DNA from 4 places in the Paenibacillus sp. MCAF9 genome. Region 3 is predicted to be linked to each of the others. Evidence: riboswitches for the same ligand, from Rfam matches in the RefSeq annotation. Region 3 holds a riboswitch; each other region holds the start of a gene.
What was found. Region 3 has a riboswitch for cyclic di-GMP ahead of AB4Z45_RS22740 (EAL domain-containing protein). Riboswitches for the same ligand answer to the same signal wherever they lie in the genome.
Positions count from the first base shown of each region.

Region 1: it holds a riboswitch for cyclic di-GMP, as region 3 does, so the genes downstream of both, AB4Z45_RS13060 (methyl-accepting chemotaxis protein) here and AB4Z45_RS22740 (EAL domain-containing protein) in region 3, are expected to answer to the same signal.
Region 2: it holds a riboswitch for cyclic di-GMP, as region 3 does, so the genes downstream of both, AB4Z45_RS15340 (SpaA isopeptide-forming pilin-related protein) here and AB4Z45_RS22740 (EAL domain-containing protein) in region 3, are expected to answer to the same signal.
Region 4: it holds a riboswitch for cyclic di-GMP, as region 3 does, so the genes downstream of both, AB4Z45_RS09905 (anti-repressor SinI family protein) here and AB4Z45_RS22740 (EAL domain-containing protein) in region 3, are expected to answer to the same signal.

Region 1 covers NZ_JBFREL010000006.1:167,402-174,909, reverse strand. The annotation lists gene AB4Z45_RS13065 (DUF1836 domain-containing protein) at 49-819, shown strand; cyclic di-GMP riboswitch class I at 892-976, shown strand; gene AB4Z45_RS13060 (methyl-accepting chemotaxis protein) at 1,062-2,819, shown strand; gene AB4Z45_RS13055 (HSP90 family protein) at 2,977-4,749, shown strand; gene AB4Z45_RS13050 (hypothetical protein) at 4,746-5,789, shown strand; gene AB4Z45_RS13045 (prenyltransferase) at 5,863-6,774, shown strand; gene AB4Z45_RS13040 (DUF6081 family protein) at 6,804-7,508, shown strand, end outside.
Region 2 covers NZ_JBFREL010000007.1:281,986-289,493, forward strand. The annotation lists gene AB4Z45_RS15325 (stalk domain-containing protein) at 1-1,537, shown strand, start outside; gene AB4Z45_RS15330 (sensor histidine kinase) at 1,614-2,774, shown strand; gene AB4Z45_RS15335 (response regulator) at 2,782-3,510, shown strand; gene AB4Z45_RS15340 (SpaA isopeptide-forming pilin-related protein) at 3,676-5,265, opposite strand; cyclic di-GMP riboswitch class II at 5,297-5,380, opposite strand; gene AB4Z45_RS15345 (glycosyltransferase family 2 protein) at 5,626-6,087, shown strand; gene AB4Z45_RS15350 (DEAD/DEAH box helicase) at 6,281-7,508, shown strand, end outside.
Region 3 covers NZ_JBFREL010000018.1:94,161-101,668, reverse strand. The annotation lists gene AB4Z45_RS22750 (methyltransferase domain-containing protein) at 1-166, shown strand, start outside; gene AB4Z45_RS22745 (metallophosphoesterase) at 172-2,757, shown strand; cyclic di-GMP riboswitch class I at 2,874-2,959, shown strand; gene AB4Z45_RS22740 (EAL domain-containing protein) at 3,044-5,956, shown strand; gene speD (adenosylmethionine decarboxylase) at 6,091-6,900, shown strand; gene AB4Z45_RS22730 (SDR family oxidoreductase) at 6,908-7,508, shown strand, end outside.
Region 4 covers NZ_JBFREL010000004.1:419,979-427,486, forward strand. The annotation lists gene AB4Z45_RS09885 (lipopolysaccharide biosynthesis protein) at 1-1,456, shown strand, start outside; gene AB4Z45_RS09890 (right-handed parallel beta-helix repeat-containing protein) at 1,507-3,813, shown strand; gene AB4Z45_RS09895 (beta-1,6-N-acetylglucosaminyltransferase) at 3,917-4,819, shown strand; gene galE (UDP-glucose 4-epimerase GalE) at 4,892-5,938, shown strand; cyclic di-GMP riboswitch class II at 6,137-6,218, shown strand; gene AB4Z45_RS09905 (anti-repressor SinI family protein) at 6,237-6,398, shown strand; gene AB4Z45_RS09910 (helix-turn-helix domain-containing protein) at 6,413-6,745, opposite strand; gene AB4Z45_RS09915 (asparagine synthase-related protein) at 7,076-7,508, shown strand, end outside.

The DNA.
Region 1 (7,508 bases), on a different contig from region 3:
GAACTTGTAATATAGGAATGCAAGACGAATGCGCGAGGAGGAAGCGATATGGAGTCCTTTACGCTTACTCGAAAAGAGATGGCTTGCTTACTGCTGGCTCTGGACGGAAAGTATAATTTGAAGCCGCTGCAAGTGCTGCAAGCCGCATGGACCAAAACGCATCAATGTGATTTGGAGAAAGGCACGGGACTGCCTGCATTTATGTCTACGCTGCTGCCTCCAATTATGGAAAAGCTCATTAAAGGAAATGAGATTAAAGGCTTTTCACTTCATGAAATTGCTGCGTTGGGCCAACTAATCGAATATTCGAATCTGTCGATTACCTCCATGCAAAACTGGGTAAAGCGAGATTTCAAACCTTATTTCGATTGTCCGAAAGCTGGGAAAAAATATTCTCTGAACCAAGCTGCGTTATTATTCATTATTGATGATTTAAAGTCAAATCTCGATTTTGAATCAATACGCAAGCTTTTTGAGATCGTATTCAAGAAACCAGAGGATGAAGCAGACGATTTAGTTGGGCCTATTGAATTATATGCATCTTATACCAGTATGTTTGAGGAGCTCGATGCGAATAACGATCAACTGCTCGACATTTCCGGTCATTTGAAGGAAAATCCGCATCAAGATTTATTGACAGAGCATGTCATTCGCTCTTCAGCGAATCAATTTGCAAGCAGATTGCCAAATTTAACGGAAAAACAATGGGAAGCGGTGCGAAATATTTTGCTCGTTGCGGTTATTTCCATCCAAACCTCCTATTTTCATTCGTTAGCAAGGCGTTATTGCAATGCAACCTTATTTTTAGCCACAGAATAAATATGGTTCAAGGGATGACAAACTCACTAAATAGTCCTATACTGGTTTAAGTTGTAAACTACAAAATAGACAAACTGAAAAAGGCAAACTTGTTGAAAGACAAGGACGCAAAGTTATGGGCCTAAGGTGTACGCACTATGGCTGCCAGACCGCCGGAAGGATAATAAGCTAACTGAGCTGTCCGCCTCCTGTGGCTGGATAGCTTTTTTTGTTTTCAGGAGACAGAGGAGAGAGCAAGCAGGATGGTTTTTAAGGATAGGATAGAGAGAGCAAAAATACTGTTTAAGAAATTGAGTTTGAAGAAAATAACGAGCAAATTATTGCTTGTTACCGCAATCATCACACTTTTTAATGTAGGCTCGGGCGTTTTGATTTATTTTCAAAATCATTCAGTAGCAACCTCGGTCGAAGGTTCAGAGGAATTGCAGCGTGCTGAACGCAATTATCAGGGTATATCGAATAGGCTGCTGAAAGTGATGCTTCTAATGGTAGATGCCATTGAAAATGGCAAAAGCGATGCAACGCTGATCATGAAGGATTTGGAAACGATGCCTGCCAACATCGATGAATTAGAGAAACAGCTTATCGATATGGATAAGAAATATCCGCCTGCAACGGAAGATGGTCCTTATTATGCGAATCAGGTTAATGTTCTTAAGCTTGCATTAGATAACTTGAAAGTGACGAATACAGACGTGAGTGGATTATCATCAGATGAGAAATCGCTCCGCATAAGCAATCTAATAAGCGTATATACCGTCATTCTAAGTTATTCCAACGATACAATGCACGAGCGTTTGACCGCAGACGCTAACGCGACGCAGAAGCTTCTTAATAAAGACATATCCAGTGCGAACGTAATTGTTCTTATTAATGTCATTTTGCTTGCTATTCTGCCTGCCATTATGATTTTTGTCATCTCACAATCAATTAGAACAGGACTTGTAGGCATTACAAAAAGAATTAAGCAATATGGCAATAATGATTTTACAAGTCAAGAAAAACTCGTTCGCTCTGACGAATTTGGCGACCTCGACCATGATTTGGCTAATATGGGCGATCAGCTGCGAGAAACGATTAAAGCTACGCTTGAAGTGAGCGAATCCGTGCTCCACATTTCGAATAATATGGATAATATGATTGGTATTAATCGAAAAGCATCAGAGGATGTAAATGGCCAAGTGGAGCTGGGCAGAAAAGTGTTGCTGTCGCAGTATGACGATGCTTCATCCATTTCGGCAGTTACCGAAGAAATCTCAGCAAGCTCTCAGCAAATTGCTGCCTCGAGTGAATACATAAACAATGATATGCAAAATATGAAGCAATCATCTCATAACGGCACGCAGCAGATGGCTGGCGTGGTCTCGATGGTAAATGAAACAGTAGACCAGTTTTCAAAGCTAACTGAAGCTTTCGAAACGATGAATGAACGATATAACAATGTCGCTAAGTTTTTGAACGGCATTCAGGATTTGAACACACAGACAAATTTGTTGTCACTGAACGCATCCATTGAATCGGCAAGAGCGGGTGAGCATGGCAGAGGATTCGCTGTTGTCGCTGACGAGATCCGCAAGCTGTCCAGTCAAACCGATATGATCTCGAAGCAGATCACGAAGGAGCTGACGCTCATACAAAGCGACGTGGCAGCAAGCAGCCGCACGATCGGCAGCTTCGCGAATGTTATTAACACGACGCGTCAAGCATCCGAAACCGCAAGCAGCACATTCCAAGCGCTGGAATCACAAAGCAGCATGCTGTCAGATCAAGTGAGCGAGATTTCTACGGCAATCAGTGAAATCACAACAGGCATGTCTCATATCGTGTCTGCAGTAGACAAGCTATTGACTACGTCTTCAGAAGTAAATGGCAAAATGGAACATATGAGCGAGCTTTCTGTTAAGCAAAATGATATTTCGGATGATTTGCGCACCCTAGCGGAGAAGCTTTCACTTTCCTCGCAGGATTTGAAGGAGAAAGCATCTGTTTTCAAAGTGTAAGCAACAAAATGATAATCGAGTGAGGCAGGCAGCATCCATAGGTTTGGGGTGCTGCCTGCCTCTTTGTGCAAATAAAGAAGGATAAGCGAGTATAATGCCGAATCAATGAATGGAACCAATAAAAAACAGATCCACTATGGGAGACAGGATGAGCGAAATGAACTTTCAAGTTAATTTACAAGGGATGATCGAGCTTCTCTCAAAGCATTTATATTCGAGCCCAGGCGTGTTCATTAGGGAATTACTGCAAAATGGCGTTGATGCGATAACGGCACGCAAACGGCTTGGACATCGCTTTGATGCACGCGTAACAGTTGAAATTTACGGTTCTCGAACGATTGCCGTTCACGATAATGGGATAGGCTTGTCCGAATCCGAAATCCAGCTTTTTTTGGCTCAAATCGGAAGTACCTCCAAGCGTGACGAAATGGATTCAGCAGACGACTATATTGGACAATTTGGCGTGGGCTTGCTGTCCTGCTTCGTAGTGAGCGGCGAGATCGTTGTTATTACCCGCTCCGCTCTAGAAGGCGATACTTTAGAATGGCGCGGGCGGCCAGACGGCACGTACTCGATCCGCAAGCTTGAGAAGGATGCTCCAATCGGCACCACCGTGTTTTTGACATGCAAGGAGGGTTACGAGGATTATTATGAATGGGATCGTGTGATGGAGTTAATGAGCCATTATGGTCAGTTCCTGCCAGTTCCGATTCATTTGTCCGAAGGGAAAACAGATATTAGGATTAACGAGGAAACTCCTCCGTGGTCCATGAATAGCAGTGATGCGCTCACCTATGGCGAAGATCACTTGTATCAAACCTTCTTGGATGCCATACCTTTAAAATCAGTAATTGGTGAGCTTGAGGGTGTCGCTTATATTCTTCCTTATGCTGTAAGCTTGCAAGCCGAGAAAAAACATAAGGTATATATGAAACGTATGCTGCTTTCCGATCAAGTTAACAATATGCTTCCGGATTGGGCTTTTTTTGTTACGTGTATCATGAATACGAATGGACTTCGACCAACGGCTTCTCGGGAGTCATTTATGGAAAATGAGCTTTTTCACACCGTAAAGGATGAAATTGGCGAAAACATTAAACAGCATATGATCCAGCTTTCAGAATCAAACCCTGAACTATTCGGGAAAATTATTGTTATTCATTCTGCTTCCATTAAAGCGATGGCTGCCGAAGATGATGAGCTTTATCGATTGTTTATCCGTTTCTTGTCGTTTGAGACTTCATTTGGCATGATGAAGATGAGCGATATATTGGAACAGAACAAACGTATCGTTGTATCTTCAACGCTTGATGAATTCCGCCAAGTGGCTCGCGTTGCCAAAGCGCAAAATGTGATGGTTATTAACGGCGGTTATGTCCATGATTTTGAACTTGTGCGCAAGCTGCCTGAGCTGAATGAGGATATTGAGGCGTTAGTTCTAGATCCGATTAATTTCTCGAACGTCTTCCAATCCATAACTCCAGCGGAGCATAAAAGCATTCTTTCCTTTCTGGAGCTCTCGGATCAGCTGCTAGCACCATTTCAATGCAGAAGCGTAGTAAAGCGATTTGAGCCAGTAGATTTGGCCGCTTTATACAATACAAATGATGAAGTGAATTTTCTGAGAATGGCAGAGCAAACGAAAGATGAAGCTAATGATTTGTTCGCAAACATTGTGGATGTCGTCATCCATGAGTTATATGAGGTGCCGTATGCGACGATTTGCTACAACTTTAACAATCCGCTTATGCAGCGGGCTATGACTTGTCAGAATGCGGATATGCAGAAGCTAAGCATTGAGACCGTTTATACGCAGGCCTTGCTGCTTGGTCAATATCCTCTTGGCCCTGAGGAGCTGAAGTTAATGAACAAATCGTTTATGCAGGTGCTGGAAATCGGTCTTAGTCAGGCTGGTGAGCGAGAGCTATGAAGCAGCGATATGATCAATTGCGCAGCGAGGCATGGAGCTTGCCGCAGGGAAAACAGAAGCTTGCGGTGCTTGAGGAGGCTATTCGGATAGCCGATTTGCATATGACGAAGGAAGACTCCTATTACGCCCGCATGTCTTATTCCGAGGCAGCGCTTGATTCGGGCTATGAAGAGCGATTTCTTGTTTCATTTACCTGGTGCTTAACCCAGTTTGAAAAAGATCCGACTGCTTATTCGAGCTTCACCCTTATTTGGCACTATAAATGGTTTGTTAATCAAATTTGGCGGTTTCCGCAATTTGGTACGGATCAAATCATTTCGATTTTTAATGATTTTAAGGCAAAATGCTTACAATACGGTCACAGCCTGCGCCCATATTATCAATGTCTTCATCGATACGCGCTATCTCAAGGCGATCATGAGTCAGCTCAAGCAAACTATGAGCTTTGGCGCAAGACGGCTAGAGATGGAATGTCTGATTGCAGCGCCTGTGAGCAAAATGGCTTTGGCTACTATCATTTTACAGTTGGCAGATATCGGCGAGGACTGCAAGCCATGAAGCCTATTATGGATGGGCGAATGACCTGCAAATCCATTCCGCAAAATACGTACAGCCATCTGCTTCTCCCGCTCCTTGAGACAGAGCAAGCAGATGAAGCTGTAAAGATGGCAAAAAAAGGCGCGCGTTTGTTAAAGGGCCCTGGTTACTTAAGTGAATATGGGAGCTTCCTTGCTTATTACACAGCAACCGACATTCATAAAGCCGCCAAATGGTTTGAACAAACCGTACAATATGCGCTGGATACGAAAGTAGGCTGGGATCGGTTGTTGTATATGATTTCAGCTAGAGCATTTCTACAATTGTGGCATGCAAAAAACCGTCGGAGAAAGCTGAATGTCAGCAGCGATATTACGTATGAGATGATTGTAAAGGATACCGAACAATTAGCTGCTGCTTTTGATCAGAGAAACCAAAATCATTATTGCACTGAGCTGCTCAAACAGAAGCTTAAACAAGTTCAAAAACTAAGCCATTTTTAAGCCATGTGTTGACGTATAGCAAATGGAAGTGGTTCAATTGAACGATCGACAACAGAGAGGGCAGTGGCAGCTTATGTTTAAACAATTTATGAAAGCATCCAGGCTGAGCGTTCTTCCTGTTATGCTTATTCCCGTGGCGTTAGGTGCGCTGGGGGCTTTTGTGTGGAACGGCATTTTCAATCCTTTATTATTTATCCTCACCATAGTTGGGGCAGGAACAGCCCATTTATTTTCTAATATGATCAATGATTTATGGGATTATTATAACGGTACGGATACGGCCGCTCAATCGACGGAAGGGGTCATTGCAACCAACTCTGGCTATCTGACAAAAGGGACATGGAGCATTCGCACCTTTGCGACCGTAACATGGGCATTATTTGGCATTGCAGCGATTTGCGGCATTATACTTAGTATAACAAGCGGCTGGCCGGTGCTCGTATTTGGCGGGCTTGGGGCGTTAATTGCTTATTTCTATGTAGCTCCGCCGATCCAGTTCGGATACCGCGGCAAAGGCTACAGTGAAGTCGCGATCTTGATCTCCTTTGGCATACTGCCTGTCGTAGGCGCTTATTTTGTACAAACCTCAGAATTAGATTCTCGGGCATTTTGGTTATCGCTGCCAATAGGACTTTTGACTACCCTAATTTTGTTTAATCACCATTTCCTGCACTGGCAAGCTGATCGTCAAGCAGGGAAAAGAACATTAGTCGTCGTTTGGGGAGAAAAGAGAGCACTCGTTTTCTCGCGCATTTTGCTTTTTCTCGCCTATATTTCGCTTATCCTATGCGTGGTCGTGGAAGCATTGCCTATTTACGGGCTGCTGGCGCTGCCAACAGCAATACCTTTATATTTGGTATACGGCAGGTTATCATCAAATAATGCATCGACTGCATACGTACCGCTTATGGGTGCCTCGTTGAAAGCTACGATGCGATGCGGTGTGATCTTAATCGTTGCCTTAATTATTCAAGGTCTTATTTAAAACATACAACTTAGAAAGAGGTCATGGACATGGAGAAGCAATGGACTTTAGGAGATTTTCATACGATTCTAAATGAAGGGGAAGTATGGAAAATCGGCGGTTTTCCGCTGCAAGACGGAACCTTCTGGCAGTACCGCGAGCCTAATGCGGTTGTCATTGTTCGCAATGGACTGCTGTATGTAAGAGCACCGCTTAGCCGCTCGAACGATCAAATTCAAATACTGGATAATGCTAAGCATATGTATTATTCTGCTGAACCTGTTCTTGTACCTGAATCCGGTGAGATCAGCTTTGAGCTGCAAATTCGCGCACGTTCGCAAAATACAGCGCCTGATGATCTTTATGACGGTTTCGTCTCGTTGAATCTGCTCGATTTCACGACGGGCGGTGCGCTAGACTTTTTTGCGGGAAATGACAAATATGCAAGTGTATATGCCGTTCTTCCTTTTCCGGGAGTAAAGGTGCCGGAGACGGATAAAACGAGATATTTCTGTGTGTTTAAGGAAGACACAAACTTTGCGGTGCGCGAGTTTAATACGTACAAAATTACGTACAATCGCACCAATGATGAAGTCGTATTTTTTGTGAATGGCCAAGAAGTGCGGAGAGAGCGTGATGTTCCGGTTAAATTTAACCAATTTATCGTTGCGCTAGGCATTATGACGGAAAAGGATTTGTCGCCGGAGGGCAGCGTGTCGGTGCACGGACAGACTGTGATCGGAGAATGGTCTCCC
Region 2 (7,508 bases), on a different contig from region 3:
GGATGGCGGCGGTTCTACAACGATGATCGAACGTCCACTGGGAACAAATGATTTGAAGCTGTCGCATCCTACGCAATACGGCACCACCCAAAGAAGTGTTGCAAACGGCATAGGCGTATTCACAACTGCTCCAGCAGGTTCGTTGAAAGGCATTTCTGTGAGCGGCGCTAATGTTATGTTTATCGGTCAAAAATCGTCGTATTCATTAAAAGGCTATGACACGTACTATAACCCGTTTGAAGTAGACAATTCATCTGCCGTATGGAGTACCGAGAACGCTATTGGAACGTTCAAAGGCAATGAATTCACTGCCACAAAGGCGGGTAAAACGAATCTCACTGTGAAATCAGGAGCGATCTCTACCAAACAAGAAATTGAAGTGATTGGACAGGATCAAATTGCATCGCTCTCCATTGATACGAGTGCAGGTGTGCTGGCAAAAGGAGCAACGATTTCTGTTCCGCTTACTGTAAAGCTGAAAAACGGTAATTCATATAAGCTTAGCGCTGACTCCGTGAAGTGGGAGTTTGTTGGATTTACCGCATCTAGAAACGGCGATAACCTAACTGTGCAGTCGGTTAACGCAGGTACAAGCACCGGGTATGCCATTGCTCGTTATGATGGTTTTCCGACAATGATTCCATTCACACAAGGGGAAGCAGTGAGCACCTTTGAGGATTTTGAAAAATCGACCTATCCCATTACATCACAGGTCACGCCTGCGACAACGACAGGAAGCGTAAGCTTGGTATCCGATTTCCAAGGACAAGCTTCTTCGAAAGCATTAAAGCTGGATTATGATTTCACAAACGGCACTGGAACTAAAGCATCGTATGTAGTATTTAATACAAACGGTCGCGCGATTGAAGGTTCACCTACTTCCATGACTGTAGATCTTTATGGCGATAACAGCCTGAACTGGGTGCGCGCAGAGTTCATTGATGCGGATGGCAAAGCACATCTTATCGACCTTGCCAAACAGCTTGATTGGAGCGGCTGGAAGAATGTGAAGATGAATTTATCCTCTGCAGGGATGAAATTCCCTGTTAAACTAAAAAGAATTTACGTTGTGACGATCGCCGAAGGGCAGGATGAGCGTTCTGCAACAGGTTCTATTGGACTAGATAATATGAAGCTGCAATATCCGCCTTCCGTAACGGTTGATTCACAAACTAAGGTCGTAATGACTGTAGGCAAATCTGCTGCGACGGTTAATGGAAAAGCGATTACGCTTGATTCAGCACCCATCGTTTTGAATGGAACGACATTTGTACCTGTCCGGTTTGTATCCGATGCCATGGGAGCGAAGCTGTTATTTGACGGAAAAACGGGACAAGTTACCGTTCTTCGCGGCAATAAGCTGATGGAAATGACACTCGGCAAAAAGGATCTTATTTTAAATGGCGCACTCCAATCGTCAGATATTACGCCTATCGTTCGTAACAATCGGACGCTCATTCCGGTCCGTTTATTTTCAGAGAAACTAGGCCTAAAGGTCGGGTATGACGGGAAAGCGAAAAAGATTACCATCGATTAACGATGGACGAAATATATCCAATCTGTGGTATGATAGAGTAGATTAACCTTTAATATAGAAAGGTTGCCGATCTACAGTGGACCACCTTACAGTCGATATAAATCGAGTCATTAAAAACGCAATCGAAGTGATGGAAGACAGCAAATACCAGATTTATGAAATATGTGAATCCGCGCGCACGGAGCTAGAATCACTCGAGCAGGAGCTTGAAATTGTCCTTCAAGAAACGGTGAAGACAATTGACAAGGTTGACCAGCTGGAGCAAGACTATCGCCGTGCGCGTATAAGGCTGACAGAAGTGAGCCGGGATTTCGTACGCTACAAGGAAGATGACATTAAGTCTGCCTATGAGAAGGCTACACAAATCCAGCTGGATTTGATGGTCTACCGCGAGAAGGAATCCTACTTGAAAGCGCGTCGAGATGATTTGCAAAAACGTGTTCGGAATGTAGAAAATTCCATCGAGCGTGCTGAAACGATTGCTTCGCAAATAAATGTCGTACTTGAATATTTATCGGGTGATCTTAATCAGGTTACTCGTATTCTTGAGTCTGCCAAAACCAGGCAGCTGCTGGGATTGAAAATTATTTTGGCGCAAGAGGAAGAGCGTAAACGGATCGCCAGGGAAATCCATGATGGTCCCGCGCAATCACTCGCTAATATCGTTCTTCGAACAGAAATTGCAGAACGTATGCTAATCAAGCAGGAATTTGTGATGGTGCAGGAAGAATTAGTAGATTTAAAAGGACAAGTGCGCTCCGGCCTTGAGGAAATTCGCAAAATTATATTTAATTTGCGCCCGATGGCGTTGGATGATTTGGGACTTGTGCCGACTCTTCGTAAATTCACACAGGATTTTGAAGAGAAAACAAAAATACATACCATATTCGAGCTTATAGGTAAAGAAACTCGGATGCCCTCTGCAATGGAAGCGGCGATATACCGCTTAGTTCAGGAAGCTTTTACCAATGCACTAAAACATGCGAGCGCTTCACATGTAATGCTCGAGATTAACTATCAGCCACAGCATATTTCACTCGTAATTCAAGACAACGGCGTTGGATTTAACAGCGATTTAATCGAGCAGGATGCTACTCGAAACGCACATTTTGGATTGGTAGGGATGAGAGAACGCATTGAGCTAATAGAGGGAAGGATGGATATAGACTCAAATCCCGGTAGAGGGACGAAAATTATAATAGATATACCTACTACTGCCGAATCTAGAAAGGAGTAAGATGATGATGATCCAAAGAGCTGCAAGCAATGTGAATACAATCAAAATTTTACTTGCGGATGACCACCAGCTGTTTCGTGAAGGACTTAAGCGGATTCTAAACATGGAAGACGATCTTGAAGTTATCGGCGAATGCGGAGACGGCATTCAAGTTTTAGAATTTTGCAATCATACCATTCCTGAGATTGTCCTGATGGATATTAATATGCCTATAGAGAACGGTGTCGTGACGACTGAACGATTAAAAAGTATGTTTCCTGATGTTAAGGTTATCATTTTATCTATCCACGACGATGAGAGCTATGTATTTGAAACCCTTCGTAAAGGGGCTACGGGTTACCTTCTGAAGGATATGGAGGCAGAATCGCTAATTAACGCCATTCGTTCCGTTGTCCAAGGTCATGCCTATATCCATCCTAAAGTGACAGGCAAGCTCATTAACCAGCTTCGCCGTATGACGTATTTGGATGAGATGGGAATTGTCTCAGGTGCTGCAGCTGCTCAGGAACCGGGAGTTAAGTTCGTTGCTGGCGATGAAAGCCCATTAACACGCCGTGAGGCAGAGGTGTTAAGGCTTATGGCAGAGGGCAAGAGCAATAAGCTTATTGGAGAGTTTTTATTCATTAGCGAAAAAACGGTTAAAAACCATGTGAGCAGCATTTTGCAAAAGATGGAAGTTGATGATCGTACGCAAGCTGTTATCCAATCGATCAAATATGGATGGGTTACACTGTAGTAGCCTTTTTGATCATTACTTACATATCGAGCAAAACCCCGTATCGGTTGATGCGGGGTTTTTTGTTTGCATATAAGGTTGCCTTGCAATGGTTGTGTAAAAGAAAAACACTCCTAAGCTGTATAAAACCAGCCTAAGAGTGCGTGGTAAAACCTATAATCTTAACTATTTTCTTTGTTTTTGTCTGCGAAGAGAAATAAATCCCGCTGAAAGGGCAAATGCCCCGATGAGATAATAAGGAACCGGACTGCTTTCGCCTGTTTTTGGCAGAGTAGCAAGCGGGACTTGATCTTCATCTACAGCAACAACAGGATCGATTGGCGGCTCGCCTTCCCCACCTTCAGTAACTCCTCCAACAGGTGGATCTTCATCATCAATTTCGACGATTGGTGTTGCTTCAGGTGACGATGTAGGTGTTGTCGTTACCGTAGTTGTTGCAGTAGGCGTGTTGTTAGGCGTGCTCACAGGTGTGGAAGGTGGTGTATTGTTAGGTGTGCTCTCAGGTGTTGGAGTTGGTGTAGCTGTAGGCGTGCTCTCAGGTGTAGGAGATGGTGTAGTTGTAGGAGTGCTCTCAGGTGTAGAAGATGGTGTAGTTGTAGGAGTGCTCTCAGGTGTAGAAGATGGTGTAGTTGTAGGTGTGCTCTCCGGTGTAGAAGTTGGAGTAGCAGTAGGTGTCGCTGACGGTGTTGGAGTAGGCGTAGAGCAGGTTTCGCCTGCGTTCACAAGTGAAAGCTCTTTCTCCTTGCCCCAATGGATCTTCAGCGTATTAGGTACAGCTTGTGGATCAGTTGGGTTGACAAGCTCCGTATTCGTTGAAAAGCTTACGGAACCTTTTCCAGGAATTACGCCATTTCCTGTTTGAGCAGAATTCGGAACTTCCCATGAATAAGAAACCTCAATGTTACTCTCATTGGTTACTTTCCAAGCTCTTGTTTTATTCGGGTCGGCGGAGCAGGCCGTTTCAAGTTTGAGCTTAGCCGTATTGATAACTGCTTTTCGCACAGAGTTATCTGTGGTTACTACGATCTGCTGGGTAGCCACTAAATCGGTGGTAAAGCCATCTAAGGTTAATTCTTTTAATGTGTAGGTGCCGATAGGCAATTCGTTGAATTGCAGAATACCGTTACTATTGGTAACGCCGCTTTTGACTAATTTACCGTCTTTCCAAAGCTCGAAGGTAATGCCAACATGAGGAGCCCCTTCGACATTATTTAAAAATTTGTTGATGATGATACTGCCCGTACAGCTGTTCGAAAGCTTTAGATTCCATGCTAAAATTTTGTCACCATGAGCGCCGGGACCTAATGTCTTAATTAAATCTCCGCTATAGATATCTAATTGATAAGGCAAGCATCTGGGAATGTTAATCGTAACGGAGTAAGTACCTGCTTTTGGATATATAATAGACTGTCCCTCAAAAAATGTTTGCTTGTTGTATGGAATGGTTGTATCGCCGGGTCCAGGTGCCCAGTCAGCAGGGCCTTCATAGCCGGAGAAACTGACTCTAACACAATCTTTTGTCGTCTGGAACGTAGCGGTAGCTGTTCCGTTATTATTGACTACGATATTGGAATGCGTGGCAATGACATCCTTGCGATCCGATGAATACTGTGGACAGCTATTCTCATCTACGAGTGCCGCAGCATTTGTACCTTGATTGCTATCACCTTCCGCCATGGCAAGGGAACTAAGCGACAACGAAAAAATTAATAACAGAGCCAGGGCTAAACTGATTTTTTTCCTAAAATAACGCATCTTTCACTCTCCTCTTAGATACGTAGTGGGGTTCCAAGAGGGCCGGTTACACTACTAGCTCCATATAATCCAAGTGTCCAATTGTAGATTATACTTCATCGCTTCCCTAGTTATTTTGATTGTGAAAATCCACTCTCCCTTTCTATATGCGTGCACCGGTTAGATATGCATGCTTTCATATTAAAATGATAACATGTATTGGAAATTGCTCAAGGGTGTTTCTTTGTCAGAAAATGACTAATAATCATCATAAAGCAGGATATATTTTTGGCATAACACACATTTTGTCACCTTGTCCCTTGATTGCGGAACCAGTGGGCTCTTCATGGCATATAGTGTCACAAAGAGGAGGTGGCCGCCATGTTTGAACTTCTACTTCTTGTTATTGGCTGTTATGCTTTGGCTGCATTGTCGGTGCATCTGGCGTATCGAATTTGGCGAGGGCGCCAGCAATCCAGCAAGCATTATGTGCTCGTAGCTGACGTTCAGCAAAACAATATGGAATGGTATGTACGTTCGCTGTTTTCTTTCTCTCGGCGAATGGGAAAAAACGTTCGTTTGACGATCGTAGATCAAGGGGTTACAGAGGAGACACTGGCTATTGTTGAACGATTAGCTAGAAAGGGCGATGAGGTCAGGATTCACTCTAATGGATCTAATCCTTTGTCTGAAAGCGAAGGCAGTAAGCGCTCTCAAACAGAGGGTGTGGATGGAACTCAGCTGCTATGGCTGCTCCAGGCAGAAGGAGTTGTGTCGCTTTCTGATCATGCGGTGCTAATTGATTTGCAAAATCCGACAGATTTGTCGAAAATGCCATTTTAGTATATAATCTACGGTAATGAAATAGTCGGAGTGAAGCACACTCAATAACGCAAATGCGTTGTTGGGTGTGCTTTTTTTGTTTACAGTGCTTTCCAACATCATTCTCCTTTTGTCTGGGAAGGGAGAGGCCGTATTTAACTTAACAGATGAATAATGAAGTCAGTTCTATAAAGTGTCAAGGGAGCGAATAGAGATGAAGGCTCAATTGTATGTTGTTAAAGTGAAAGGCTGCTGGCAGGCTCGACTGACTATCAAGGCAATGGTGGATAAATACTTCTGGATGCATGGAGCGTTTGGTGAAGCGGGATTCTTGAACAACGAGATCGCAGAGGAGGGATGGCTGCTAAAAGAAGAACTGCCGCTCGGGGATGCGTGCATTGCAGTGGAGCTTTGGGATGCGGCTATTAAACGTGGCAGCGGCGGCAGAAACAGTGCGAGTAAAAGCTTGAATGAAGGAGGACGAAATGCTGATCATGAGGCGATTGAGCTATTGGCCGCATGTGCGGAGGAGGCAAAAGCTGATGGGGCGGGTGGAGATGCAGCAACTGGCGGGTTGAATAGTAGTAAACAGAAATACAGCGAGCTGGAGAGAAATTATCGGAAATACAGTGGAGAAGTAGAGCAAGCAGGTGAAAATAGCAAGATTAGTTTGGGGAGTCGTTGGCGCTTTTTGAGTAGTCGAGGGAAGCGGAAAGGAGCGTTGGCGATAGAGAAGCTTTTTGGTTTAGTGGAGAGGTGGGAGAAGGTAAGGGGCGCTGTGGTTGGGGAAATAGGAGGAGCAGTGCTTGCGAATAATGGTGAAAAGCGTAGCAGCGCTAAGCGTGTGGGTGGCGAGGAAGCGGGAGTTTATAGCGCTGAAGAGCTGGGAGAGATCGCGGCAGGAGCGAAGCTTGCCGCGGGTATGCTGCAGGGACGTGCGCTTTTGCGAAGCGAGGCGCACGCCCTGTTGTCTAGCGCAAGCTGTCCCGGTGCCGCGGCAAGCTGGAGAGAATTGCTCCAGCTTGCTTCGCTGCTCGGGCAGGTGCGCCTGAGCGGATCAATCGTCGCCGTTGGTGGCGGGCGATTGAACGCTTTGGGGCGCCGCAGGCGCGAGCGCAGCTGTTTGCGCTGTGGGAGCGGCGAGGCGCAAATGCACCGCACGGCATGTGCAGCGTGCGGGAGGCACTGCGCCTATTGTATGGCGTGCATTGGAATGGGGCGAAGCCGGGAATGTGAGCTGCTCATTACGGGGCAGCGCGCGGGGTTGAATTGGGCAGAGACGACGGTTCGCGGCTCTGGTAAGGGGTTGAGGCCGCTGTCGTATAAACAGCGGCTTGATAAATGGGGGCTTAGCCCTGCGCAGACAGCTGCAGCAGCCAAGGCGCTGCAGTTTGTGGAAGAGCCGCCGATAGATGCGGCTTTATCAAAGCTGGACAAGCAGC
Region 3 (7,508 bases):
CCGGCATGATGACCATAAATGGGAGCTTGGGCGAGCGGAATTTCAAGAGTGGCTGCTCGAAACGATTAAAGATCAATCCGTGGAAAGCCAGTTTGTCGCAATCGGCGACGGAGTGAACGGTATACAAACGACGCAGGGTGCGATTTTGCGGAAGAGGAGAGAGTAGCGTCAATGGAAATGAGAACGAGAGTCCACACGATTTTTATGTTGATTGGCACGACGGAATGCGGGAAAACAACCTTTGCAAACGAAGTGCTGATGCCGCAGCTGCGATTTAGGGATGACAGCAAGGGCATGAATGCGAATGTGCAATATATTTCATCCGATAGCATTAGACAGGAGCTTCTAGGCTCTGATTATGATAAATATGATCAAATCATGCTTGAAGCGAGCGATCAGGCTTTCCGCCTTTTGTTCGAGAAGCTGCGGCTGGTCACAACTTTCCCCATTAATGCGGAATTTGTTGTCGTGGATACAACAGGGTTGTCAGAGGATTTCCGGGCGAGAGTGAGGGAGGTTGCAAAGGAAAATAACTACAACCTTGAAGTCGTGCTGTTTGATTACAAGAAGCGTGATGATTATTATTCATCGGAGCGTTCGAAGAAACTGATAACGAGCCACATTAATCGTTTGCGCAAGGACGTGCTTGGTTCGCTCTCGAGGGAGAAATATAGCAAAGTTCATAAGGTGCGGGCTAAAGATTTTTATTCCCCCATGGATAAGGTTGCGAATCCGGATTATAAGATTATAATCGAGGATGCTGCTGAGTATTTGGACGTTTTTTTACCGCTGGACCAGAAGACGATTATCGTCGGTGACGTTCACGAATGTGTGGATGAGCTGAAGGCTTTGCTCGTTAGCCATGGGTTTCAACTAGAGGGCAATGTACTGGTTGAGACTGGGAAGGTCAGCGGTACAAAAGTATTGCTCGTTGGAGATTGGATCGATAAGGGAAGCCGCACAAAGGAAATCATTGATTTCCTATATACGAATCAGAATAAGTTTTTGTTTGTGCTTGGCAATCATGAAAACTTCGTCCATAAATATATGCGTGGTGAAATCAAAGGTGTGGAAGAGGAGCTGCTGCATGCCTACTTCGATTCCACTGAGGTGCTGAGAGGCGATGCTGAGCTGCTCCAGAAGTTTAATCATCTCGTATCGCTGTCGAAGCCTCACTACAGAATGGTAGGAAAAGCAGGACCATCCTATTATGTAACTCACGCGCCATGCGAGAACAAATATATTGGCAAGCTGGATGTGAATTCGATCCGTCATCAGCGCAATTTCAGGCTTGACCGATCGGCGCCGATTGAAGCACAGCTTGCGTTTCTGAAGCGGGATGCAGCAGGAAACCAGCCGTATCATGTTTTTGGGCATGTGGCTGCTAAACAAGCATTTCGGATCAGAAATAAAATCCATTTGGATTCAGGCGCAGTTCACGGCAATCTGCTAACCTCGGTTTCTCTGTCGGTGAAGCCGACTTTCAAATCACAGAAATCGTCAATAGCCGGCATGGAAGGGGAGCTTCCTGCACTCTTCAAAGAGGAACGCAAAGTATCGCTGCAAGAGCTGGATGACGATGAAGCCCGCAGATTGCAGTATTGTTCGCGCAATAAAATTAACTTTATCTCAGGAACCATGTCTCCTGCAGATAAGGATGAAGCGGCGGGTGAGCTGGAATCGCTGAGGAAAGGGCTGAACTATTTTGTGGAGCGCGGTGTTAAAGAGGTCGTGCTGCAGCCCAAATACATGGGATCACGCTGCAATGTTTATCTGCATGCAGATATCGAGCAATCTTTTGCAGTGAGCCGCAATGGGTACAAAATAAATAAGGTTGACCTAACCGCTGTTTATGAGCGACTGCTGCAAAGATTCGGAAGCTACATGAAGGAAAACGATATATCGATGCTCCTGCTCGATGGCGAGCTTTTGCCATGGGAGGCGCTGGGGGAAGGTCTCATCGAAAAGCAGTTTAAGCCAATTGAGAAGGGGCTTGAGACAGAGCTTGCTTTCCTGAAGGCGAATGGATTCGAGGAAGCGTTCGGAAAGCTTGCGCATGATTTCAAGGAAAGCGGTTTTGAAAAGGATCAGTTTCACTTTAGCAAAGGGGCTATTAATGAGAAGTACGGTCTAGCCGTCTATCAAAACTTTAAGCATGTTCATTCTGTTCTTGAGAAAATCAGGCCAATTGACGAGCATATCAAAGCATATGAAACGTATAAGAGGCAGCTGGAGCTGTATGCCGAGGCAGGGGAGCTTGAATACAAGCCATTTTCGCTGCTCAAAATCGCATACGTAGACGGAAGCGAGCAGCTGCCAGCGTGGAAAACCTCTGAGATGTATCGATTCCTATCTGACGATCCATTCATCACGCTTGTGCTGTCTGATGCGGAGAGCTATGAGCTTGCAGAAAAATATTTCTACACGCTTACGGTAGACAATCATATGGAAGGTGTCGTGATTAAGCCCGAGCTGCCTCAGCCGTACACGGTTCCCTATATGAAAGTGCGCAATAAGGAATACATGTCTATTATTTACGGTTATGATTATAGATTTCCGCACAAGTACAATAAGCTCATCAAGCAAAAAAATATTACGCAAAAGCTTCGTACATCATTTAACGAGTACCGGCTAGGACAGCATATGCTGGCGATTCCTTTTGCTGAAATTGCCCCAGAAAACGATGGATATCAAGCGGCTGCTGCGAATCTTTTGTTTGAGGTTGCCAAAGAGAAGGAAATCGATCCTAGATTGTAAAACATCAATATACCAAACCTCCCAAAATGGGAGGTTTTTCTACATCATTCGACCTATTATGAAATTGGTTATGGTATATATCGGAATAATATGGAATACTGGTATATGTAAAAAGTCCTAGTAAAAAGCAAAGTTGTCGAAAGACAATGACGCAAAGCCAACAGGCCTAAAGGAAATTTCCAAAGGTGGCTGGGTTGCCAAAAGGATGAGTGATAACATACCTATATCCTCTCCTTAAAAACTTCAGGTTACCGCCTACGTTATGAATAAGAGGGGATATTTAGCAATGAAACAAATGATTAAACGTTTTAATGGAAATGTTAATGTTGGTAGTTTTAATATTGTTCAAAAGTTAGCGAATTTAGGCTACTGGGAGTTTGACCATATTCGCAGAGAAGCATCCTGGTCGAATCAAATGTTCGAAATATATGGTATGAAATCTGATTTCTCGATGACGATTGAACAATTTTTTGAGTTTGTACATCCCGAAGATCGTGAGCGCGTTAATGAGCAGTTCCACCTTGCAATTGAATCAAAAAAGGAAAGCGTTTCCGAGTACAGAATCGTTCGTCAAGGCGGTGAAGTTAGATATGTGGTGGAAAACATTACGTTCATACGGAATGCCGAAAACGAGATATTGTTGACGATAGGCATGATTCAGGATGTAACGGAAAATAAAAAAATACAGCATCGCCTCACACTAGAAGAGCAGCTTTATAAATCGATATTTGAAAACAACCCTGACGCGGTCTTTTCTTTAGACGCACAAGGGCGTTTTTTGTCATGCAATTCTGTGCTTGAGCAAGTTTTTGGATATACGAAAGAGGAAATTATAAATGATAGTTTTCATAAATTTGTAGATGCCGCAGCACGGGATAAAACGATTCAATATTTTGAGCAAACGGTCAAGACGCTGAATCCTCAAAACTATGATACGACAGGCATTACGAGAACAGGGCAAACGGTCGAATTTAATGTGACCAATATTCCAATCATTATTAATAAAAAGCTTATCGGCGTCTACGGCATTGCCAAGGATATTACGCAGCAAAAAATGATTGAGCAATCATTGACTGAGACCGAATTAAAATACCGCAGTATTGTTGAGCAATCCATTGTCGGTATTTTTGTCGCGCAAAAAAACAACTTCGTTTATTCAAACGACCAGCTCAATAAAATGTTTGGTTATGACTCCTTGATCGGTATGGATATTATACAGACGATCCATCCTTTAGACCGTGAAGCCGTCGTTAATCAGCTAACGAAGTTACAGGAGGGGCAGTCTTTATCTAATTTCTGCCACAGAGCCATTAAGCAAGATGGGACGATTATTCATTGCGAAGTGCACTATAATCAAGTGTCAAATATGGGTGAGCAGGCGATCGTTGGCGTAGTCCTTGATGTTACGGATCGGAGCAAGGCTGAGGAATTAAATCAATATTTGGCTTACCACGATTATTTAACGGAGATGCCAAATCGCAGAATGTTTGAAGACCAGCTAGATAAGCAGCTAAGGGTAAGCGAGTATTTTAAGCAGAGGCTGGCGATCATGCTGATTGACGTGGATCGTTTCAAATATGTAAATGATACGCTTGGGCATCCGATTGGGGATGAGCTGCTGAAACAAATCGCCTTTCGATTGATGAGCAATTTACGTGATGGCCAAACCGTATTCCGACTTGGCGGAGACGAATTTGCAATTATTATAGCTGATGTAAAGCAGCAAAACGAAATCAAGGATATGGCAGCTACTATTATTAAGCTTATCAATGAGCAATTTTTGATAGAAGGATATGAGCTGAATGTAACCGCAAGTATTGGAATCAGTCAATCGCCTGGCGATGGGAGCTCGGTGGAGCAGTTGATGAAAAATGCGAATGCGGCTCTTTATCATGCGAAGTCCAGAGGCAGCAACCAATCACAGTGCTATTCCTCTTCTTTAAATGTGCAATCATTCAAATTGTTTTCACTCAGCAATGATTTGCGTAAAGCGCAGGAAAGAGGAGAGCTGTTCCTTCATTATATGCCTCGAGTACATTCACAAACGATGGAAATTGTTGGCGTCGAGGCGCTGCTGCGCTGGAATCATCCAGATTGGGGATTGGTTGCTCCGTCTGAATTCATACCGATCGCAGAGGAAACGGGGCTTATTGTATCGATAGGAGAATGGGTGCTTCGCGAAGCCTGTTTGCAGCATAAACGGTGGCAGAGCTTAGGACTGCCTTCGGTCACGCTGTCGGTTAACTTTTCGGTGCAGCAGCTTCTTCAGCAAAATATATTGCATAGAATCGATCAGATTATCGAGGAGACAGGAATTTCCCAAGATCGATTGGAAATTGAAATAACGGAAAGCTCCTTTATTAGCAATGAGAATGCGGTGACGGAATTGCTGCTGGAGCTGAAGAAAAGAAAAATCAAAGTATCGCTTGATGATTTTGGAACCGGCTATTCCTCTCTTTATTTATTGAAGCGATTGGCACTCGATACGATCAAAATTGATCGGTCATTTATCGAGGAGTTGATGACGGATCGTAGAAATAAGAGCATTATTGAATGCATTATTCAATTGGCTGGCGAACTTGGCATGCAGGTGGTGGCTGAAGGCGTTGAAACGAAGGAGCAATACAACTATTTACGCGAGCAGCGATGCGATGAAATCCAAGGCTATTATTTCAGCCGTCCTGTAGAGCCGGACAGCATCGTGCAGCTTTTGAGCCGAAGATCTTGTAAAGAGCCTGCTTTATTTATGCCTAGTAAAGAGGTGCTCGTTAATCGGAGAAAAAGCTTTCGAATAGATTTGAAGCATTGTCTATTGGCAGAGATGACCATTACGATGTTTAAAGGAAGCAGTGTGAAGCTTGGGAGTACAGAGGTGTTTGTTCGTAACATCGGACCAGGCGGGCTCCGGTTTATAGTCGGTGTGAAGCTGCCCGTTAACAGCGATATTCTCTTGATGTTCAAGACGAAAATTCTTAATCAAATGTATGTGCTATTCGGATTTATCGTCTGGTACAATGAACTGGGCAAAGACATTTATGAATATGGTGTGCAATTTCAATTAAAAGAAAAGCAGCAGGATGAGCTCGTCAATACGCTTAATTTCCTAGCCATTAAGCAGCGTGATGGCATGCTTCCTCAAACACAGGTGTATGTTGGAGATCCGATACTCCGAATTAAGGAATTGAAAAAACACAATTAAATAATGAGATGAAAAAAGCATTTTACATTCGGTAAAACCGAGGCGTGAAATGTTTTTTTGTGCAGCATAAAAGTTTTGCCGCATTGGTCTTTGGGTAAAAGGAAATAGTAGTTATTGAAAAGGAGGATGCGCGCTTGAAACTTACACCGGAACAAAGAATTCAGCTGCATGGCTTTAATAATTTAACGAAGTCACTCAGCTTCAATATGTATGATGTGTGTTATACGAGAACGAAAGAAGAGCGTAAAGCATATATCGCCTATATAGACGAACAATATAATTCGGATAGGTTGACGAATATTTTGGAAACGGTATCGGATATTATTGGAGCGCATGTGCTTAATATTGCAAAGCAGGATTATGAACCGCAGGGCGCCAGCGTTACTTTGCTCGTATCGGAAGGGCCGGTAATTGGCGGACCCAATGATTCGTTTGAAGAATCGCCGGGTCCCTTGCCTGATTCCGTAGTGATGCATTTGGATAAAAGCCATATAACGGTTCATACATATCCGGAGTATCATCCGAACGAAGGGATAAGTACGTTCCGCGCAGACATTGATGTATCGACCTGCGGCGAGATTTCACCGCTAAAAGCGCTGAACTATCTGATCCATTCATTTGATACCGATATTATGACGCTGGATTACCGTGTGAGAGGTTTCACTCGCGACATTAATGGTTATAAACTTTTTATTGATCATGATATTAACTCGATTCAGAACTACATACCGAAGAAGGAATCTCTTTTGTATGACATGATCGACGTTAATATTTATCAAGAAAATGTGTTTCATACCAAATGCAAGCTGAAGCAATTTGATTTGAACAACTATTTGTTCGGCTATACGAAGGATTCGTTGTCAACCATAGAGCAAGAGGAAATTACGAGAAGATTAAAGACCGAGATGGATGAAATCTTTTATGGAAAAAATATAAGGAGCTGATTTTCTCATGTCTAATTCACCATCACAAAAAAATATTAACCCGCCGCAGCACCAAAACCGTCAACCGGGCATTGAATCCGAGATGAAGCCGCTGCCGATTTTTGAATCGGATTCATATAAAGCAGCAGGCAAGCTGAAAGGGAAGACAGCTATTATTACGGGCGGAGATAGCGGCATTGGCCGCGCGGTAGCTGTTGCTTTTGCCAAAGAGGGCGCGGATTTAGCGATCGTATATTTGAATGAGCATGGCGATGCAGAGAAGACGAAGGAAGTTGTAGAGAAAGCTGGCGTGAAATGCTTGCTTATAGCTGGCGACGTCGGCGAAGAGGAGTTTTGCAAAAGTGTCATCGAGCAGACGATTAAGGAGTACGGCAAGCTGGATGTTTTGGTGAATAACGCGGCAGAGCAGCATGTGCAGCAGAAGCTTGAGGATATTACATCGGATCAGCTGGTGGCTACGTTCCGAACGAATGTGTTCAGCATGTTCTATTTGACGATAGTCGCTTTGCCTCACTTGAAGGCATCCAGCTCCATCATCAATACAGCATCTATAACGGCATACAAAGGAAATCCGACGTTAATTGATTACTCCGCTACAAAAGGAGCAA
Region 4 (7,508 bases), on a different contig from region 3:
AAATGGATTGTTTACAAGTATTCTCTCCATGCTTACATTAGCTGAAGCGGGTATTGGCTCAAGCATCATCTATAATTTATACAAGCCAGTAGCTGATAACGATCGACCAAAAATTTTAGCTTTAATGCAATTGTATAAGAAAGCCTATCAGATCATTGCAGGCGTAGTTCTGGTGCTGGGTCTGGGACTTATGCCATTTCTTGATCTATTTATTAAGGAAACAAGCGTTGAAAATATTAGCTTTATTTATGTGCTCTTTCTTATTAATACAGCAGCACCATATTTGTTTGTATACAAGAATTCTTTTTTAAATGTTAATCAGAAAAACTATATTGTAACGATCGTTTTCTCGATTTCTGCCATTATTTCTACGTGCATGAAAATTGCAATCCTCTATTTCACAGAAAACTACTTACTCTACTTAACAGTCGAGAGTATCCTGTCCATAATTACCTCTATTATAGTAGCCTATATTGTCGATAAAATGTATCCATTCCTTAGAGAAAAGATAAAGAGAAAACTAGATCCAGAAACGAAAGCTAGCTTCATAAAAAATATGAAAGCTATCATTCTTCAAAATGTCGGGAATTACTTTATTTTTGGCGTAGATAGCATTCTTATTTCTTCATTTGTAAGTATTGCTGCCGTTGGTCTCTATTCCAATTATAAAATGTTGATTGATATATGCCGGACATTTTTGAATCAGGTTTTTACGAATACCTATCATAGTTTAGGCAATTTAGTGGCGAAAGAAAGTGCTGAGGCTATTTATCGTATTTTCAAAGTCACTTATCTACTTAATTTCTGGTTATATTCATTGTTATCAATCATGCTTTATCTGATGGTTGAGCCATTCATCGATATTTGGATAGGCACTGAGTTTAAGATGACGAACATTGTACTTCTTGTACTTGTCATCGCATTTTATGAGAGAGGAATGCGAAATTCACTAAGTGCAGTAAAAATAACTGCAGGCATATTTCATGAGGATCGGTTTTCCCCAATGTTTCAAGCCGTGATTAACTTAGGTGTTTCTTTAATTTTTGTAAAATTATGGGGTATCGCAGGTATTTTTGCAGGATCCGTAATAAGTGCATTAATGATCCCTTTTTGGTATACGCCTTGGTTAGTTTATAAGAAGGTTTTCCATCAGCCTGTTGGCCTCTATTATCGCAGTTATGTGTACTATACAATTATTGGTGCTGTTACATGTCTAATTGCTACTAGAGTTATTAAACTAATACCTTCAAATACACTATTAGAGCTAATTTTTCAGAGCGTCCTTTGCTTTATTCTAGTTAATATTATTTACGTTGCACTCTTTTATAGAACGGCGGAATTTAAATATTTATTCGTTGTTGCTCGTTCATTGCTGCTTAAGCTGCCGAAAGTAAGCACAATTTATCATAAGACAATTAAACGCAAACGTCATATGGAAGTTGGCGGAACTAAGTAACCTTTCTCTGACAAGCTACATATGTTAAGAGTAAAACGGAGGTGAAAGTTATGCAGCAATATGGGTCATACCGAATTGAACTTGATCGTTTTAATATAAGCAATGACAGATCGAATGCTGCCGCAACAACAAGTGGGATAAATGAAGCTATTGCATGGGCAAAGTCTGAGGGCTATCAACATATTATTCTGCCCAGTGGAACTTATTGCGTAAGAATGGATCCTAGTTCCTTAGTTGCTATTAAACTACTAAGCGGTATTCATCTAGAGTTGGAACTAGGCTGCTCCATTGAAATGGAAACAAATTCATCACCGAGTTATTCAATCGTTGAAATGAGAAAAATTACTCATGCCAAGTTATCCGGCGGGAAATTAACGGGTGACAAGAAAACGCATGTGTACGAGATTTATGTTAACTTCACTAGAGGTGGAGTTAACGCTGACGGAACACTAAACGATAATCCGAATTGGATTAGAAGTGAAGTGCTCGATCGATACGCGAATCCAGGACTGCTTACAAATTTTAGACTATGGAGCATGACAGGCGTTAATACAACGAACTATTCATTTTATCAATATAAAGATACTGTATCTAAGGCTACATTTGTTGGATCTCGAACAAACGGTGCTTTTGCTCCAGCTAATCCAACCGGAAGAGGTTGGCTGTTAAATGAGGATAAAGACGTAAGTAAGAACAACAAAATGATATTTGCCATCTCATTGCCTTCTCCTATGACTGATAGTCAGATTAGTGCGCTTCGAGGAAAGGTTGATAATGCAGCTTATACCCACGAAAGTGGTTTTGGTATTGGAATTTTTGGTTCCAACCATATTGAAATAAGTGATATTGAGATCTCTGATTGCACAGGTGACGGGATTCTTACCGGCTGGGAACAATATTATGATGATCCTTCTTTATATACGCAGGAACAGATGGGGAACCAAATACTCATTCATGACACTAATATTCATCATTGCCGCAGACAAGGTATTTCATTATGCGGTTCAAATGATGTGCATGTATACCGCAATCATATTCATCATATTGGGTATGACGATGATGGGGTTACATCAAATTTCCGAACTGGAACGCCTCCAATGTTTGGCATTGATGTTGAGTCCCTTGTAAGCCAAAGTAACATACCAGTTAAGTCTGCGACTAATCCGTCAGGATTTGAATTGAATTATAGAATTTATATTACAGACAATTATATCTACAGCAACGCAAGAGGACATTTTGTTAATGTTGATGGTACTGAGATTAACTTGGTTGGAAATAACTTTGAAGGCAAAAATGTTGGTGGAGTAAGCTCATATTCAAATTACCCATTAGTAGCATATATAAACAACTCATTTACGGATTGTGATTTAATTGTGCAAGGTGATAATTTTGTGAATGATGCAGTATTTCTGAGAGGGAATTTAAAGCTTAATGATGTAAGAGGGGCAGTCGTACAAAATTGTGTCATTAAAGATGGAATGGTTAGTGGCTCCAGTGTTTATGGCTATTTTGGGACACCTGCAGTTAATGTGACTACAGGAACTTTTACGTATAGTACTCCACATGGCATGGGCAATGGAGCACAAATATCATTTGAACAATGGGTAGGCAAGGTTCCGACAGGAATTAGCATTGATAAATTATATTACACAGTGAATATTTCTTCTGTAGCTTTTCAGGTATCTGAAACGAAGGGAGGTCCACCAGTTGTTATTAAAGACGCTGGACAGCCTGGGTTTAACATTAGCAGATTCAATTACGGAAGATGTTATTTATCCAACATCACAATAGAACGAGATTGGCGCAACGACAATGCTTTAGCACGAAACTTCAATATTTTAGCAGCTGGTGCTGTCATTAGAAATGTTACGGTAAAGAATTACGATGTATTAATAAACGTTCCTCAAGATTATGTAGGACGCCCAAACATGATTAACGGCATGACGGTTATCGAAGGTTCTGCAAAATTTGAGGCATCTCATATTAGCAATAGTGAATTTATAAGAGCTAAAAGTACGGTTATGGGGGCAAGTGACGTTCAGCTTGGTTCGACCGATGCAAAGTTCACTCGGCAAGTTACGCTGAGATCATCGTTGCTACAAAATTCTGGTATCGCGGTGGATGGCAATTCAATCGTTTCAGGCACCACCTTTTTAAATTCAGCTATTGGCAAGTCGGACAATACGAACAAAGCTGTATTTTCACAATCTTATCTTGAAAACACGAAAGTAAATTTAAATTGGATTCGGCAAAATCAATCCGTAACTATCGCTAAATCTACATTTAGCGGTGTAACCGTAACAGGAACCGCCCCATATGTCCGATGGATTGACAACACTGATCTTAGCAGCAGCTAGCCTGTAACTTTAAAAAAAGAATAGATCCCTGTCACTTACAAGTTGAGGCAGGGACTATTTTAAAATATAATGTTCGTTATTGAGAATTAAGGGGAGTGAAATAATGAAGTCAGCTTTACCCTCAACTGCCTACATATTGCAAATTCATAAAAACCCAGCCCAAGTAAATACGTTTATTAGCCAATTGACTGCAACCGATACGGCAGATGTATATGTTCATATTGATAAAAAAAATTACGATGAGGTATCACCTAAAATTAATAGATCCCCACGCATTAACGTGTTGGAGGAAAGCTGTAATGTGAAATGGGGAGATATTAGCCAAGTGGATGCAACGATCATGCTGCTAAGGAAGGTATTAACCTCAAAAGTAGAGTATGACTTTGTATGCTTAAGGAGCGGTCAGGATTTACTCGTTAAAAATGGTCTTAAAGTTCATTTAATGGAAAATCCCAATAAAATATTTATGTCTGCGAAATTTATTCATGATCGTGATATTTCTGCTGCACATGTAAATATGAAATGGTTTGATTCAGCAAGAAGACAATACAATACATTCCACCCGCTTAGAGTTTTCAGAAGCATAATGCTGAAAATGTATAAGAAAGGTTTAGTTCTTTTCCCTAACCGTCAGTTAATGCCTAACAATTATTTGTTGTATCATGGCTCCTCGTGGTTCTGCATGCCAATTGAAGTTGCAAGATTTATCATAGATTTTCTTGACCAAAACAAATGGTATTATCAATATTTCAAATATGCTCTGTGCCCAGATGAATGGTTTTTTCAAACCTTAGTTATGAACTCGAAATATGCGGATCAGGTCACTAATGATAATTTAACTTATTTAAAATGGGGAGAAAAATATAACAATAGTAATCACCCCATAAATCTAAGCTTTAAAGATATTGATTCTATTGAAAAATCGAATAAATACTTTGCGAGAAAATTCGATGAAAGAGAAGATGCAGCAATGATAAATTATTACAGCGAAAAGGTATGCATGTGAGCTTAGCATCGGAGAGGTGTTTTTTTTGATTTAGTTGTTCTTTATTAAGAATTATTGAGAGGGGTAAATAAAATGGCAATCTTAGTAACAGGCGGAGCGGGGTACATAGGAAGTCATACTTGCATTGAGCTTCTTGAAGCGGGATATGAATTAGTGGTTGTTGATAATTTGTCTAATAGCAGCTATATCGCTTTAGAAAGGGTAAAAGAGATTACAAATAAAACCTTTACCTTTTATCAAATGGATCTTATGGATCAAAAGGGGCTCGAGCATGTATTTTCGAATCATGCTATTGATGCCGTTATTCACTTCGCTGGGTTAAAGGCTGTCGGAGAGTCTGTTCAAATGCCATTATCTTATTATCATACCAATATAACGAGCACTTTAATTCTTTGTGGAGTCATGAGGAAATTTGGTGTTCATAAATTAGTGTTTAGTTCCTCGGCTACTGTTTATGGACGGCCCGAACAAGTTCCGATTATTGAGGATTCACCGCTCTCAGCAACTAATCCATATGGCCGGACTAAGCTCATGCTAGAACAAATTTTACTGGATCTAGCTAGTTCAGATAACAGCTGGGGAATAACGATATTGAGGTATTTCAACCCTATTGGCGCCCATAAAAGTGGTCGAATTGGAGAAAATCCAAATGGCGTGCCAAACAACTTAATGCCTTACATATCGCAGGTAGCTGTTGGCAAGCTTAAACAGTTGCATGTGTTTGGAAATGATTATCCAACTGTGGATGGCACTGGAGTGAGAGACTACATTCATGTAGTAGATCTAGCAAAGGGGCATGTAAAGGCACTGGAAAAGATGAGTAGAAAATCAAATGTGAATATATATAATCTTGGCACTGGGAATGGCTACAGTGTGTTAGAGATGATTGCAGCCTTCGAGAAGGTAACTGGTCAAAGCATTCCATACGAGGTCGTTAGTCGCAGACCTGGCGATATTGCTGTTTGTTATGCAGATACGCTGAAGGCAAATGTAGAATTGAATTGGTTTGCAACAAAAGGAATAGAAGAAATGTGCAGCGATACGTGGAGATGGCAATTTTCAAATCCGAATGGTTATGAAGAAGATGCACTGTTGAAATCTGAACTTGCAGCAAAATAATATACCGGATAGCTCTTTTAATAAAGCAACATTTTAGAGCTCCTAATTTGATCTGGCGGGCTCTATTTCCTTCCCCTGCTCCCTTTAACAATCATTAAATAAATTCGACAAAAAATGTAATTATCTTTCATTTTTGTGAGACAGGAAGCGACAGCATACGCAATTAAAGTGATTTATAATACATCTATAAACGAATGACAAGCATAGGGAGACGTTGAAATGCGTTTAGTATCTGGGCACCTTAAACGCATGGAGTCAGTGGTGCAACCGTCCCAAATTGAATGGGGGACATGGGAAAATGGTACTTACAAAATCAGAGGATAATCAGGATTTAGATATGGAATGGGTAGCATTAATCATGAATGCACGTTCTTTGGGGTTTAGCAAGGAAGATGTTAGAAAGGTATTACTATGTCTTGAAGAAAGCAAGAAAGATGATATACAAGAAACAGCCGTATAAAAGAAAATAAAGCGCTACTCTCGCTTTATTTTCCATTTATTGAATTCTAAAAATTCTTTAAACTGATCTTTGCTTACGCCAGAAGCCATTGCTTCTCGAACTAGATCGGCCCACTCGGTGTCTAGATTGTTTGTTTTACGATCATTGTTTTCATCGCTATTTAAAAATTCTTCAACCGTTACGTTTAATACTGCGCCTACCTTTTCGAGAAATTGAATCGAAGGATTTTGCTGAAGCCCTCGTTCAATAGAGCTTAAGTAAGATTTTGCGACGCCTGCCCGTTGCGACAACTCCGTTAGGGATAGGCCTTTTCTCTTGCGCAGCATCTGAATACGTTCTCCGATCATAGCAAACTCCCCCGTTATCTCTTCGTTGTAGACTAACACTATTATAACGAATAATTCTTAATTGCGAAAGCTTGTAAGTTTTAACGAATAAAAAATAAAATGACGTCTAAATTAGAAAAAAATAAGGTTAAACCCATTTCGAAATGTTGTTCTTATAAAAGAACGATGTTTCGTTTTATTTTGTGATATTTTGGTGAAAAAACGATTGACAACGTCTGTTTTCAAGTGTATTATTCAAATATGTTCTTTATTAAGAACTAAAAGACATTCAATGATGCTCGCATCTCGTTCGATTGAAGAACACGCTGGCTATCTAAATCGGAGGCACGAATGAGCGCAATAGCAGTCGTTTATGAAGTTGATCAGACAGCCCATGTGTTAGATCAGGGGAATAGACTGATGCAGCAATTATCACGGTTTCCTTGCAATACAGCTCAAGCATGGAATAAGAACAATGTGTTTGTTGGATGCCATAATCAATGGATTACACCAGAGTCTGTCGGGGAATGCAATCCCTATTATGATTCGGAAAGACGCTTAGTCATAAGTGCCGATGCAATTATTGATAACCGCATTGAGCTGTTTGAAGCATTAAATGTAGAGCTTGACCGTAGAGTGCAAATCACTGATGCCGAACTGATTTTACTCTCCTATGCGAAATGGGGGGTTGAGTCACCCAAGCATCTGATCGGTGATTTTGCTTTTATGATATGGGATGAAAGAGAACAAAGAGTGTTTGCTGCCAGAGACTTCTCAGGTTGTC